One region of the Streptomyces sp. NPDC058051 genome, then DNA from elsewhere that is predicted to be linked to it. Evidence: predicted binding sites of a transcription regulator. Region 1 holds the regulator's gene; the other holds the start of a gene.
The links. The regulator HspR, encoded in region 1, represses chaperone genes until heat shock. The targets are predictions, from matches to a motif close to TTGAGNNNNNNNNNCTCAA.

Region 2: a site for HspR is predicted at 4,319-4,337, ahead of lon (endopeptidase La). Genes of this name have one in related genera too.

Annotation. Positions count from the first base shown of each region.
Region 1 is NZ_JBHVRW010000007.1:122,774-130,072, reverse strand. It holds gene clpB (ATP-dependent chaperone ClpB) at 1-575, opposite strand, end outside; gene ACFVUT_RS14130 (pyridoxamine 5'-phosphate oxidase family protein) at 842-1,246, shown strand; gene ACFVUT_RS14125 ((2Fe-2S)-binding protein) at 1,516-1,836, opposite strand; gene ACFVUT_RS14120 (hypothetical protein) at 1,833-2,024, opposite strand; gene ACFVUT_RS14115 (helix-turn-helix transcriptional regulator) at 2,171-3,142, shown strand; gene ACFVUT_RS14110 (hypothetical protein) at 3,300-4,757, shown strand; gene ACFVUT_RS14105 (heat shock protein transcriptional repressor HspR) at 4,879-5,325, opposite strand; gene dnaJ (molecular chaperone DnaJ) at 5,327-6,523, opposite strand; gene grpE (nucleotide exchange factor GrpE) at 6,617-7,267, opposite strand; gene dnaK (molecular chaperone DnaK) at 7,264-7,299, opposite strand, start outside.
Region 2 is NZ_JBHVRW010000003.1:179,445-186,743, reverse strand. It holds gene ACFVUT_RS06480 (response regulator transcription factor) at 1-350, opposite strand, end outside; gene ACFVUT_RS06475 (spermidine synthase) at 593-1,294, opposite strand; gene ACFVUT_RS06470 (rhomboid-like protein) at 1,619-2,437, shown strand; gene ACFVUT_RS06465 (nitroreductase) at 2,854-3,519, shown strand; gene ACFVUT_RS06460 (hypothetical protein) at 3,668-4,111, opposite strand; gene lon (endopeptidase La) at 4,360-6,789, shown strand; gene ACFVUT_RS06450 (polysaccharide deacetylase family protein) at 6,973-7,299, opposite strand, start outside.

The DNA of each region.
Region 1 (7,299 bases):
ACGACGCGCCGGATCTCCTGGTCACGCCCGATGACGGGGTCGAGCCGGCCCTCCCTGGCGGCGGCCGTGAAGTCCGTACCGAACTTCTCCAGGGCCTTGTACTGGCCCTCCGGGTCAGGTGTGGTCACCCGACGCCCTCCCCTGCTCTTCTCGAATGCGTCCAGCAGCCTCTTCGCACTGGCCCCCTGCTCGCTCAGGATCTCACCGGCGCGCCCGCCCACGGCGGCGATACCGATCAGCAGGTGCTCGGTGGAGATGTACTCGTCCCCGAGCTCCTTCGCACGCTGCGCGGCATCCGCGATGACGGCGAGCAGCTCACGGTTGGGCTGCGGCGGAGCGACCGTCGAACCGGTGACACTGGGCTGCGCGCCCAGAAGCCGCTCCGTCTCGGTGCGTACGACGATCTGGTCGGCCTCGGTGGCGGCGAGCAGATCGATGATGTTCTCGTTGTCCTCGCCCGCGAGCAGCGCGAGCAGCAGATGCCCGGGGGTCAGATCGGGGTGCCCGTCCTTCACGGCCCTGCTGGTGGCCGCGTTGATGGCATCCCGGCTCTTGTTGGTCAGCTCGGCGTCCACGTGCGCTTTCTCCTCCTTGCGGTGACTGGCCTCTCCACAACACTGACTGAATCAACGTGCACAAAGTTGAGTCTATTCCACTCAATGTCTAATCACTCAATATCTGTCCACTCGACCCCGCACTCAACCCGTCACAGCTCGTTGCAGGCAGTGGACGAACCGTGACGGGTGGACGAGCCGCTTCCGATGCTCCGAGTGAACCGGCCCGGGCGGACGCCCGCCACCGCAGGGGGGTCGCGGGCGCGTGCGCTGCCTACGCTGTTCCCATGGCAGTCGACGTGACGAATCCCAGCCCCGAGTACCTCGCGTTCTGGCGCGAGTACCACCTGTGCACCCTGACCACCCACCGCCCCGACGGATCGCCGCACGTGGTTCCGGTGGGCGTGACGTACGACCCCCGGGCGGGGCTCGCCCGGATCATCACCAACAAGACCAGCCGGAAGGTCGCCAACGTCCTGGCCGCGGGCCCGGCCGGCGCCCGGGTCGCCGTCTGCCAGGTCGACCGGGGCCGCTGGGCGACCCTGGAGGGCCGTGCCACGGTGCGCACGGAGCCGGAGGTGATCGCCGACGCGGTGAGCCGCTACGCGGAACGCTACGAACGCACGCCGGCGCCCAATCCGGACCGCGTCGTCATCGAGATCACCCTGGACCGGGCGCTCGGCAGAGCGTGAGGATTCCTGCGGCCGTCCCCGGAGGGCCTTCGGGCCGGCCGCCGGGGTTCCGGGAACTCCCGGGACCGCCCCGACCTCCCGGCCTGCCCGGCCTGCCCACGCACTCCACGCACTCCGGGCACCCCACGCACTCCACGCACCCCGGGCACCCCGGGCACCCCGGGCACCCCGGGCACCCCGGGCAGCACAACGGCGCCATCGTGTTCAGGTCACGATGGCGCCGTTGTGTGGGGGAAGTGACTGAGCGACATGTAACGACGGGGGATCGCTCAGGCACTGCGGGGGGTGGCGGAAATAGTCTCTGCCTCGAACAGCTGGTGGTCCCGCCGGTCGAGGTTGACGAAAATCATGTCGTACCGGATCGCGCAGCGGACGGGCTGCGGGGCTCCACGCGGTTTGCGGAGGCACCGGTAGGCACGGACTTCGTCGTCGTCCTCACGTGCGACAACAACGGGGTCGCCGAACAGAGTGACCATCAGCGAATCGCCACGGTGGGGGATGGCCGTGACGAGATCGATGAAATGCCAGCCTGATCGGTAGGCCGTGGCCATCTCGCGCCGGAAGGTCCGGTCGTCCGGCGGGGTGGTCATGCGCCCGTGGAAACGCCGGCTGGCTGGCTGTCCCACGACACATCGTCGGTCCCGAGGTCGCCCGTCGACGCGCTGCCCTGCACGACGCCCTGGTGGCTGTCCCACGAGACATCCCCCTGAACCGCTACGGAGAATGCCGCGGCGGCGAAGGCGACAGCAAGAACCGAGCGAAGCAGTCTCTTGTACATGGTTGGCTTCGTCCTCACTTGTTAGGTCCTCTCCCCCGGCTCCACCAAGACGATGTCGCAACCCAGCACGTCGAAGCCACAGGAGCGATGCATCATGTTCCTGTACGTTCAGGACCCTGGGGGGTGGAGATTTGCTCACAACAAGCATGAAACCTACGCATCCTCACCCCATCACCGAACTGTGCGATGAGGGTGTGCGCCTGTACGCCAGCGCTCTCGGCGCGGGGCGCATCGCCCGCACGGAGGTCGAATCAGCTCCGTGCCTGCTGGAATTCGCTCTGTTGCATCCCGACCCGGACGATGCCAAATGGCTCCGCCCGGTTCCGCCCTCATCCGTGCTCGCCCAGCGCCTGCACCCCATAGAGCGAGAGATCCGGGACCGCCGCCGGGTCGCCGTCGAATTGACGGACGCTCTCGAACCATTCATGGCCATCAGCGCCCAGCCCTCGGTGACCACCCATGCGATCACCGTCCTGGAAGGGCTGCGGACCATCAATGCGACGCTGGACACGGCAACCGCCCAATGCACCGAAGAGATACTCACCATCCAACCGGGCGGCGTCCGCAATCTGGATGTCCTCACCCAGTCCCTGGAACGCGTGGAAGGGCCGATCAGTCGCGGCGTACGACTGCGCACCCTTTATCAGCACACGGTCCGTCACGGTCCCGGTGTCTTCGCGTACCTGGAACGGCTGGAATCCGGACACGTAGAGGTCAGGACGCTGGAAGAGCTGATCGACCGCATGATCATCTTCGATCGTTCCGTGGCCGTCATACCCGCGCGCCGCGACCGGCAGGTGGCTCTGGAACTGCGCCACCCCGGCCTGGTGGAGTATCTGGTTTCAGTTTTCAACCAGTTTTGGCAATTGGCGACGCCGCTCACCGGAGAGGCGCCCTACACCCCGCCCAACGACGGCGTCACCGGCATTCAGCGGTCCATAGCCAAACTCCTCGTCGAGGGATACGTCGACGAGGCGATCGCCCGGCGCCTCGGCATGAATGTCCGTACCTGCCGCGCCCACGTCGCCAAGCTCTCCGCCACGCTCGGAAGCAACAGCCGCGCCCAACTCGGCTACCTGATAGCCCAATCAGGACTCCTTGACAAAGCGCCGAATTGAAAGCGCCGCCACCGCAATACGGGGCGGGCCGGCCGCGGCCCCGTCACGGGACTCGCGCACCAAAACCGCCACCGGCGTACAACCAACGCCCGCCCCGGCTGGTCCAACTCCCGTACGCGCACAGCATCGCAGGGACCGCAGGGAGAGAACCGACACCATGCAGCCAGCCCAGAACCGCCGGTTTCCATCCGCCACCCGCATACGGCCGGGGCGGCGGATCCGTGTCCCGCTCGCGTTCGTCGCCGGGGCGGTGCTGGCGCTCGGCTCCGTCGGGCCCGCCAGTGCCGACGAGCCGGAGACGGACCAGCTCTGGATCTCGGCACCGTACGACCTCGTACTGCCGACCGCGGACGCCGACGGGTCGGCGACCGGCAACACCGTCGACGTACAGCTCGGGCACGACAACAGGCACAACTCCGTGACCGGCGGCCGTCTCACGGTCGACGCGTCGGAACTCGCGGGCGTGGCCGACATCAGCTGGCCCTCGACCTGCGCACCGGCCGCCGACGCGCTCACCGCGATCTGCGACTTCGGTTCCCTGGACAGCGCCCCGTACGTCACCGTCGCCCGGATCGGGGTGCGCGCCGCAGCCGGCGCACCCGCCGACACCACCGGAACCCTGCACCTCACTGCGGCGGCGGACAGCTCCTTCGGGCCCCTCACCGGGTATCCGGCGGACACCGTGATCCGTCTCGGCGACGGTCCCGACCTCGGCGTGAACCAACTGCCGTACCGCACCGGCGTCAAACCGGGCACGAACCTCGCCCAGCCGATCCGCCTGACCAACCACGGCAACCGCACCGCCGACCGCACCCTGCTGACCCTCTTCGCCTCGCACGGCCTGGCGTTCTCGCAGCGCTTCGGCAACTGCACGTACCTGGACGCGGACCCCGTCACCCAGCAGAGCGGCAGCACGGCCGTCTGCGTCCTCGACGGGCCCGTCGCCCCGGGGCAGGAGTACGACCTGTCGGCGGCCGGCGCGGTCCGTACGACCCGTGCGGCGCTGTACGAGCGGTTCGACTACGCGGTCGAGCAGTTCTCCGACGAGGCGTACGAACAGGCCGTCGCGGGACGGCCTTTCGTCCAGGGGACGGGCTCCGCCCTCGTCGCCGCCCCCGTGCCCGCCGCGCGCTCGGCCGCCGCGGCCGACGAACCCGACCTCAACCTCGGGGACAACTACCGCTCCACGCAGATCACGGCCACCAACAAGGCCGACCTGATCGCCCTCGCACACGACATCACGTCCGTCGCGCCCGGTGACACGGTCACCGCCCGGATCGGCGTGAAGAACCGTGGCCCCGCCTGGGTCGCCTCGCTCGGCGCGGGTGCCTCCGTCGCCACACTCGACGTCCGTATCCCGGAGGGCACCACCGTCACCGGCACGCCCGGCAACTGCTACGCCACGGGCACGAACCGCTACACCTGCTGGACGCCGATCCTCCTCTGGGAGAAGGCCCGCTCCACGTTCGACTTCACCCTGCGTGTCGACCGCGTCGTCAAGGGCGGGGCGACGGGCTCCGTCGCCACGCTCAACGACGACCCGGAGCTGCGGATCTCGGCCTTCGATCCGCAACTCGCCAACAACACCGCCGAGTTCACGGTCACCGGCGGCTGACACGCCACGGGGTGCGTGGCGCGCCGGCCGCCCACGCACCCCGACGGCCGCACACGGACGAGGCCCGTCACCCGTGGTACGGGTGACGGGCCTCGCCTGTCGTGCGGGTCGCCTGACCCGCTCAGTCCTTCGGCCGCTTCGGCCGCCAGACCACCAACGCGCTGGTCTGCTGCACATCCTGGTACGGCACCAGATCACGCCGGTACGAGGCATGCACCTGGGCCTCACGCTGCTGCATCGCCGCCGCCGCGCCGTCCACGGCCGCCGAGAGTTCGGCGACACGCTGCTGCAGGGCGGCGACCTGGTTCTCCAGCTCGATGATGCGCTTGATACCGGCGAGGTTGATGCCCTCGTCCTGCGACAGCTGCTGCACCGTGCGCAGCAGCTCGATGTCGCGGGCCGAGTAACGCCTGCCGCGCCCGGCCGTGCGGTCCGGGGAGACCAGGCCGAGACGGTCGTACTGGCGCAGCGTCTGCGGATGCAGGCCCGAGAGCTGGGCCGCGATCGAGATCACGTACACCGGTGATTCATCGGTCAGTTCGTACGGATTGCGTCGTCGGCCGTCCACCTCAAGCTCCCTTCGCTGCCTGGAACAGCTCCGCCCGCGGGTCGTGGCCCGCGGTCGTCTTCCGGTAGGCCTCCAGTGCGTCCCTGGCCTCGGCGCTCAGCTCCCTGGGGACCGTCACCTCGACGGTGACCAGCAGGTCGCCCCGGGTGCCGTCCTTGCGTACGGCGCCCTTGCCGCGGGCGCGCATCGTGCGCCCGTTGGGGGTACCGGCCGGCAGTTTCAGAGTGACCGGTGGACCACCGAGCGTGGGCACCTTCACTTCGCCGCCGAGTGCCGCCTCCGTGAAGTCGACGGGCACGGTGACCGTGAGGTTGTCGCCCTTGCGGCCGAAGACCGGGTGGGCGTCGACATGGACCACGACGTACAGATCGCCGGCCGGGCCGCCGCGCTCGCCCGGGCCGCCCTTGCCGCGCAGCCGGATCCGCTGGTTGTCCGAGACCCCTGCCGGAATCCTGACCTGCATGGTCCGGGAGGACTTCGCCCGCCCGCTGCCCTTGCAGACGTCGCAGGGATCCTGGGCGATGAGGCCCCGGCCCTTGCAGTCCACGCAGGGGTCGGTGAGCGAGAAGCCGCCGCCGGTGCCGCGCGACACCTGGCCGGTGCCGAGACAGGTCGGGCAGACCCTGGGGGTGCCGTTCTTGTCACCGGTGCCGGAACACGCCTTGCAGGGTGCCTGGCTGGACATCCGCAGCGGGACCGTGGCCCCCTCGACCGCCTCGGTGAAGCTGAGCGTCACCTCGGACTCGATGTCCTGGCCGCGGCGCGGCTGCACTCGCGTGCCCGAGCCGCCCCGGTTGAACAGGCCGCCGAAGACGTCGCCCAGACCGCCGCCGCTGCCTCCTCCGCCGAAACCACCGGCTCCGCCGCCCGTGCCCCCGCTCTGGGCGCCTCCGAAGAGGTCGCTCAGGTCGAAGTTGAAGTTGCCTCCCGCACCACCGGGACCGGCCCGGTAGCCGCCGTTGCCGAAGAGGGCGCGCGCCTCGTCGTACTCCTTGCGCTTCTTGCTGTCGCCCAGGACGTCGTTCGCCTCGGAGATCTCCTTGAAGCGCTCCTCCGCCTTGTCGTCGCCCTTGTTGGCGTCCGGGTGGAACTCGCGGGCGAGCTTCCGGTACGCCTTCTTGATCTCGGCGTCGGTGGCGTCCTTGGGGACGCCGAGGACCTTGTAGTAGTCCTTCTCGACGAAGTCCTTCGTGCTCATCGACGTCCCTCCTTCCGGACGATCGGCCATGCGACCGGCCCGTTGGCCGGTCGCATGGCCGGGCGGTGGGCCGCGAGGTGGTCAGACGGGATGTCAGACCTCCTCGGTGCCACCGCTCTCCTCGTCGGTTGCCTTCTCTTCCTTGGCCGTGGCCGGTGCCGCACCCGGCTGGGGCTCGGCGACCGCCACCCGCGCGGGGCGGATGGTGCGCTCGCCGATCCGATACCCCGGCTGCAGGATCGCCACGCAGGTCGTCTCGGTGACGTCCGGCGCGTACGAGTGCATCAGGGCCTCGTGGATCGTCGGGTCGAAGGGCTCGCCCTCCTTGCCGAACTGCTGCAGGCCCAGCTTGGCGACGACCGTCTCCAGCGACTCGGCCACCGACTTGAACCCGCCCACGAGCTCGCCGTGATCACGGGCCCGGCCGACGTCGTCGAGCACGGGCAGGATCTCGGACAGGAGACCCGCTACGGCGATCTCCTTGACCGTGGCCCGGTCGCGCTCCACACGGCGGCGGTAGTTCTGGTACTCGGCCTGGAGCCGCTGGAGGTCGCCCGTGCGCTCGTTGAGCGCGGTGCGGACCTGGTCCAGCTGGGCCGTCAGGCCGACTGTCTGTGCTGCGTCCCCGGCCGGGGACGCCTCCTCCTCCGAAGAGGTGGGGGCGTCCTTCGGCTCAGCTCCGTCAGAAGTGGCGCCGGAGGGGACGTCGGGCTTCTCCTCGAAACCCGGAGTCTCCTCGGTCACACCGCACCGCCCTTCGCGTCCTTCTCGTCGTC
Region 2 (7,299 bases), on a different contig from region 1:
GTCATGTAGTCGTCGGCGCCGACCCCGAGGCCGACGAGCATGTCGGTCTCGTCGTCCCTGGCGGTCAGCATCAGCACCGGCACCGGCCGCTGGGCCTGTACGCGCCGGCAGACCTCCAGGCCGTCGAAGCCCGGAAGCATGATGTCGAGCACCATCAGATCGGGCTGCCACGCCTCGGCCGCGTCCACGGCCGCGGGCCCGTCGAGCGCGGTCTGCACCAGAAAGCCCTCCGCCCGCAGCCGGGCGGAAATGGCATCGACGATCGTGGCGTCGTCCTCGACCACCAGCACCCGGCGCTGTGCGCCAGGCGTGGCCGCGACACCGTTGTGGGTGGTGTGTGTCTGTTCCATCGCCCCGCCCCTGCCCGTTCTCACGAGGGCCATTCCCCCGGACGCACGGTCTTCGCTCGTGGATTTCTTGGGTGATCCCCGTTTTTTCGTGGGTGATCCCCGTTACCGGTCAGCAGCGTAAAGGCAGCGGACTGCTCTCGGCTACGCAGGGTGTAACGGCTTGGATGCGAAGAGGTGGCGGAGTGTCGGCCTTGTGGCGCTTGGCCCCCGGCCGTCCGGGGGCCGCGGATGCCCGGTGGGGGCTACCGGTCGGTCCGAAGTGCGAGATGCACCACGTCCGGCACACCTCGGGCCACGCTGATCTCTTCCGTCCTGATGCCGTCGAATCCGGCATTCCGCAGGGCCTGTTCGAAGTCGGCGGACGGTTGCGCGGACCACACCGCGAGAACACCGCCCGGTGTCAGCCGTTCCCGGCAGTCCGACAGGCCCGAGGGGGAGTACAGGCTCGTGTTGTCCTCGGTGACGGTCCAGTCCGGTCCGTTGTCGATGTCCAGGCACAGGGCGTCGTAACGATCCGTGGTCGTGTGCAGGTAGGACACGAGGTCCGTCGTCAGGACGGCGGTCCGCGGATCGGTGAGCGCGGGCCCGGAGATCCCGGCCAGCGGTCCCTCCAGGTGCCAGTCCACGATCGCCTGCTCCCGTTCGACGACCGTGATCCGCCCCCATCGCGGTTCGGCGGCGGCCCTGACGAGCGAGAACCCCACCCCGAGACCTCCGATGAGCACCGCCGGAGCGGGTCGGCCCGCGGGCAGCGCGGCCAGGGCCGCGTCGATCAGGAGGCGCTCGGAACGCCCGTCGGAGGTGTCCATGAGGAAGCACCCGTTGGCGATGATCTCGAAGTCTTCCCCCCGCTGCCGCAGCGCGACCTCGCCGTACGGGCCCTCGCGGCGGTCGAGCGTGACGGGGGCGAGGATGTCGGGACCGTGGGTGTGGCTGTCGGGCATGGTGCGGATCTCCGGTGGGTGGCGGACGGGATCCCCGTCATCCTGACCGTTCGCCCGGGACGGTGCCAGCGGATTGCCGGATCGTCGCGGTCCCACGGCCGCGATGCCGCCCACGGCCGCGATGCCGCCCACCGCACGGGCCGCCCCCGACCGCATCGACCCGCCTCGCGCCCTCATTCCCTCGCGCACCCTTTCCCTCGGACATCTGACCGGTTGGCTCCTGAGGGGCTCATGTGGCTCATGACATGGACGACGCGGGAGATGATCGCGGAGGGGAAACGCTGCTTCGGGGGTCGGTGCGGAAAGCGGAAAGGGTCTCGCGCGGTGGATCAGGGTACGGACAGAGCGGTTCGCGACGAAGAGCTCGCGGCGCCGCTGCTCGACGCCCTTCCCCGCCCGCGCCGTACGGAGGAGTCCGCGGCTCCCCCGGAAGGGTCGGAAGGGAGGGCCCGCAGATGGCTGCTGCTGTTGCCGACACCCTGCGGTACGCCGTTCACGCTCGGGTACCTGCTGGTCCTCGTCGCCACGTCCTTCTTCATGGAGTACGCCGATCCGGACACCGTCTCCGCCGTGCTGCGTGCATCGAGCACGGATGTCGCCCATCTCGGCGAGACCCCGCTGCTCGTCCTGGCCGCCAGCGCCGTCTGGGTCGTCGGCGGGCTCTCCTCCCCGTACGTCGTCGGCTTCGCCCTCGTGCTGACCGCCCTGGAACGCCGCATCGGGGGATGGCGCACCGCCGGGGTGTTCCTGCTCGGCCATGTCGTGGCGACGCTCGCCACGGAGATCCCGGTCGGGCTGTCCGTGGTGGCCGGTCATCTGCCGGAGTCCTCGCTGCACCGGCTCGACTACGGCATCAGCTTCGGGCTGATGGCGAGCGTGGGCGCGCTCGCCGGGCTGCTCGCGCCCTGGACGCGGACGCTGGTGCTCGGTGGAGTCGGTGCGATGCTGCTCCGCGATCTTGTCGACCTCGGCGACCCCCTCACCAACTGGGGCCATCCGCTGGCGCTGCTGCTGGGCGTGGCCTGCTGGCCGCTGCTGCGCCGGGTCGGTGCGGCCGGCGGGGCGGCGGCCAGGGGCGCGGGTCCTTCGCGCCGGGCGCCGCGAGGCACTCGGCTGCCGGCCGGGGCGCCGGATCGGCCATGAGCAACGCGAGGACGGCCTGAGCCGAAGGGCGCAGCGTGCGGGGAGGGGCGACGGGACGTACCGAGGCAGGGCCGGCCCCTGTCGAGCGGGGTGCGTTTGTCGGGTGCCGTTTCGCATTGCGTCAGCTCCGATGTCCTAGCTGCGGGGCGAAGAGATGGGTTGCGCTGTGCCATCAGGTTTTGTGCAGGGTGACTCTTCGTTTTCCGTCCGCTGATGTGGCAGGGGTGGGTTCTGGCTTTGTCGCTGAGAACCACCGACAGCGCACGCAGGTGAGTTTCGGCAGCACTTCGTGATCGGTCGGCGGAGGCATGTCGGTCAGTTTTGGCAGCGCCAAAGCTCCGCCCGGCCTGCTCGCCGGGTGCGATGATCATCCTCGTGTCTTCGCTGCCCGCCATGGAGTGAGAGGACCAGAAGGCGTGGATGTGTATGAAGCCGTGGACAGTCGCAGGGCCGTGCGAGCGTTCAGCGATGAGCCGGTGCCCAGAGATGTCCTCGAACGTGTGCTGGCGGCAGCGACGCGGGCCCCGTCGAGTGGGAACCTGCAGCCGTGGCATGTGTATGTCGTGACCGGCGAGCCTTTGGCCGAGCTGAAGAGGCGTGCGACGGCCAGGGCACTGGTGGGAGACCTGGGTGATGAGCGGGAGTATCCGATGTACCCGGCCGAACTGACCTCGCCGTATCTGGACCGTTTTTCCGCCGCAGCCGCCCAGCGATACGAAGCGCTGGGAATCGAGCGTGACGACCCCGCCCGGCCCGTGAAGATCGCCGCCTTGAACTCGGCGGCGTTCGGGGCACCGGTCGTGCTGTTCTGCTACCTCGACCGGACGATGGGGCCGGGGCAGTGGGGGGACGCGGGGATGTACTTGCAGACGGTCATGCTGTTACTGAGGGCGGAGGGGTTGCACAGCTGCCCGCAGGTGATGTGGACGATGTATCGCGAGACCGTCAGCCAGACGGTCGGAGCCGATGACGAACTCGTGCTGTTCTGCGGTGTCTCGGTGGGATTCGAGGAAGAAGGCGTGCCACGGCTGCGTACCGGGCGGGCCGACATGACAGAAACGGTGAGCTTCATCGGAGCGTGACCTGCTGATCAGTGATCCTCACAGCAGACGGGTCGTCAGTCGGTGTCGCTCCGCTCATTGCGGGCTCGGGTCTGGGCGAGGCGGAAGGAGTCGATACCGCTACCCGATGAGACCCGGTGGTGTCGTCGCCGACCGACAGGCGGTGTCACTACTCACGCACACAGCCAGGGTTCTTTGCTTCGAGACCTCGGCGCTTTTCCGCGACCTCTTTGCGCATGAGGTCGTCGGTGCGTGTGCTGTGCCAGACGGTTCCTTCCCACTTCTCGTACTGGGGGTCGGGGTCACGTAGAAGTACCGGCTTGAGGTGACCGTGGAAGAGGAGTTGGCGGCCCTGTTCCCGCCGGGTGCGACTGAACCACATCGCGCTCTTGTCGTGCCGAGCGAGGCGGTTCGCTGCGAGGCCGGGAAGGGTGCCGCGCATCCGGCCGGGCGTGTAGGTCGTCAAGGGCCGGCTGGGCGGGCGCCAGGAGTCTGCGAGGGACCAGTGCGCGATGGCGTCGCCGCTGCGACCGGGCGGGCTGTAGGGATGGGTAACAGGACTGCTGACCTCCGCGAAGAAGCGGGATTGTTCGGCCTCGGTGCCGTCGGCCAACGGCGCCCAAGAGACACCACCCGGCACCACCCCTGACGAACCTGCCACGACTCACTGACCCGAGCCCTCGGCGAAAGGTCTCCCTGCAAGACGAAAGGCCAGACGAAGCATGAAGCTGCAAAGCGAAGGGATCCACGTCAAAGGACAGCGTTCGGCTGATCGCTCACAGCGAACGGGCCGCGGGGAACAACGGACGGCTCAGCAGCATTGAGTCTGCATAACTCAACTTGACTGCCGAAGGGGAGATCATGGCTACCGAGTCCCATGCGGTCACTCCGCTCGCCCTGCCCGTGCTGCCGCTCGACGACGAGGTGGTGCTGCCCGGGATGGTGGTGCCTCTGGACCTGTCCGACACCGATGTGCGCGCCGCCGTGGAGGCCGCGCAGGCCGCAGCCCGCGACGGCGGCAAGCCCGAGGTGCTTCTTGTGCCGCGGATCGACGGGACGTACACCGGCACCGGTGTCATCGGCACCGTCGAGCAGGTCGGACGGCTGTCGGACGGGGATCCCGGCGCGCTCATCCGCGGCCGTGGCCGGGTGCGGATCGGGGCCGGGACCAGCGGACCGGGTGCCGCGCTCTGGGTGGAAGGGACACGGGTCGACGCGGTCGTCCCCGATCCGCTCCCCGGAGCCGCCGCCGAGCTGGTCACGGAGTACAAGGCACTCGCCACCAGCTGGCTGAAGAAGCGCGGTGCCTGGCAGGTCGTGGACCGGGTCCAGCAGATCGAGGACATCTCCGCGCTCGCCGACAACTCCGGGTACTCCCCCTTCCTCACCACGGCCCAGAAGGTGCAGCTCCTGGAGACCGTGGACGCGGTCGCCCGGCTGAAGCTCGCCATCCAGTGGCTGGGTGAGCACCTCGCCGAGCAGGACGTCGCCGAGTCCATCGCGAAGGACGTCCAGGAGGGCGTCGACAAGCAGCAGCGCGAGTTCCTGCTGCGGCGCCAGCTCGAAGCCGTGCGCAAGGAGCTCTCCGAACTCAACGGCGGTCCCGGTTCCGGCGCGGACGAGTCCGACGACTACCGGGCGCGCGTCGAGGCCGCCGACCTTCCCGGGCATGTCCGCGAGGCCGCGCTCAAGGAGGTCGACAAGCTGGAGCGGGCCTCCGACCAGAGCCCCGAGGGTTCCTGGATCAGGACCTGGCTCGACACCGTCCTCGAACTGCCGTGGACCGAGCGGACCGAGGACGCCTACGACATCCGCGGTGCCCAGGAGATCCTCGACGCCGAGCACGCCGGGCTGCAGGACGTGAAGGAACGGATCACCGAGTACCTGGCGGTGCGCAAGCGGCGCTCCGAGCGCGGTCTCGGCGTCGTCGGCGGACGGCGCGGCGGTGCCGTGCTGGCGCTGGTGGGTCCTCCGGGCGTGGGCAAGACCTCGCTCGGTGAGTCCGTCGCGCACGCCATGGGGCGCAAGTTCGTCCGCGTCGCGCTCGGCGGTGTACGGGACGAGGCGGAGATCCGCGGCCACCGGCGTACCTACGTCGGAGCCCTTCCGGGACGTATCGTCCGGGCCGTCAAGGAGGCCGGTTCGATGAACCCGGTCGTCCTGCTCGACGAGATCGACAAGGTCGGCTCCGACTTCCGGGGCGACCCTGCCGCCGCCCTCCTCGAAGTCCTCGACCCGGCGCAGAACCACACCTTCCGCGACCACTACCTGGAGGTCGAACTCGACCTCAGCGACGTCGTCTTCCTCGCGACGGCCAATGTGCTCGAAGCGATCCCGGAGGCCCTGCTCGACCGTATGGAGCTGGTCAGGCTCGACGGCTACACCGAGGACGAGAAGGTCGTCATCGCCCGCGACCACCTGCTCCCGCGCCAACTGGAGCGGGCCGGGCTGGAGAAGGACGAGGTGACGCTCGACGAGTCCGCCCTGCGGAAGCTGGCCGGCGAGTACACCCGTGAAGCGGGGGTACGAAACCTGGAGCGGGCCGTCGCCCGACTGCTCCGCAAGGTCGCGGCCCAGCACGAACTGGGCGACCGCGAGCTCCCGTTCACGGTCACCGAAGCGGATCTGCGCGGTCTGATCGGACGGCCGCACCACGTCCCCGAGTCCGCACAGGACCCGGCCGAGCGCCGCACCGCGGTGCCGGGCGTGGCCACCGGACTCGCGGTGACCGGCGCCGGTGGTGACGTGCTGTTCGTGGAGGCGTCCCTGGCCGACCCGGAGACCGGGGCGTCCGGACTGACGCTCACCGGTCAGCTCGGCGACGTCATGAAGGAGTCCGCGCAGATCGCGCTGAGCTTCCTGCGGTCGCACGGCGCGGAGCTGGAACTGCCGGTCGCGGATCTGAAGGACCGCGGCGCGCACATCCACTTCCCGGCGGGCGCGGTCCCGAAGGACGGCCCGAGCGCCGGCATCACGATGACGACGGCGCTGGCCTCGCTGCTCTCCGGACGGCTGGTCCGTACGGACGTGGCGATGACCGGTGAGGTCTCGCTGACCGGACGGGTGCTGCCGATCGGCGGCCTGAAGCAGAAGCTGCTGGCGGCCCACCGGGCGGGGATCACCACGGTGGTGATCCCGAAGCGGAACGAGGCCGACCTGGACGACGTCCCGGCCGAGGTCCTGGACACCCTGGAGGTCCACCCGGTGACGGACGTCCGCCAGGTGCTGGAGATCGCCCTCGCACCGGCCTCCGCGGCCAGGCCCGAGGAGAGGATCCCGGCCGCGGCGTAGGTGCCACGGAGTGACGGGCGCGGCACCACGTGTGCGACCGGTACGGACGGTCCGCCTTCCCGGAAACGGGCGGCGGGCCGTTCGGTGCGTGCGGGGTGCGGGGTGCGGGGTGCGGGGTGCGGCGGTGGTGAACGGAGGCGGACGGCGGGAGCAGGCGGCGCATGGCACCCGCCGTCCCTCGGCTCAGGGGCGGTAGATGGTTCCCGGGACGGGCTCGGCGGGCGCCATCATCTGCGGGACGGTGACGAAGGTGTAGCCCTCCTTCTGCAGCGCGTCGATGATGCCCGGCACGGCGGGCACCGTGCCCTTGTAGATGTCGTGCAGCAGGATCACGCCGTCCTTGCTCGCCTGGTCCAGGATGCGCTTCTTGATCAGTGCCGAGTCGGTCGTGGAGTAGTCCTTGGCGGTGGCGCTCCACAGGATCTGGGAGAGCCCCAGGTCCTTGCTGATGTCCGAGACGGTGTCGTCGGTGCGGCCCTGCGGCGGGCGCATCAGCCTCGGCTTCTTGCC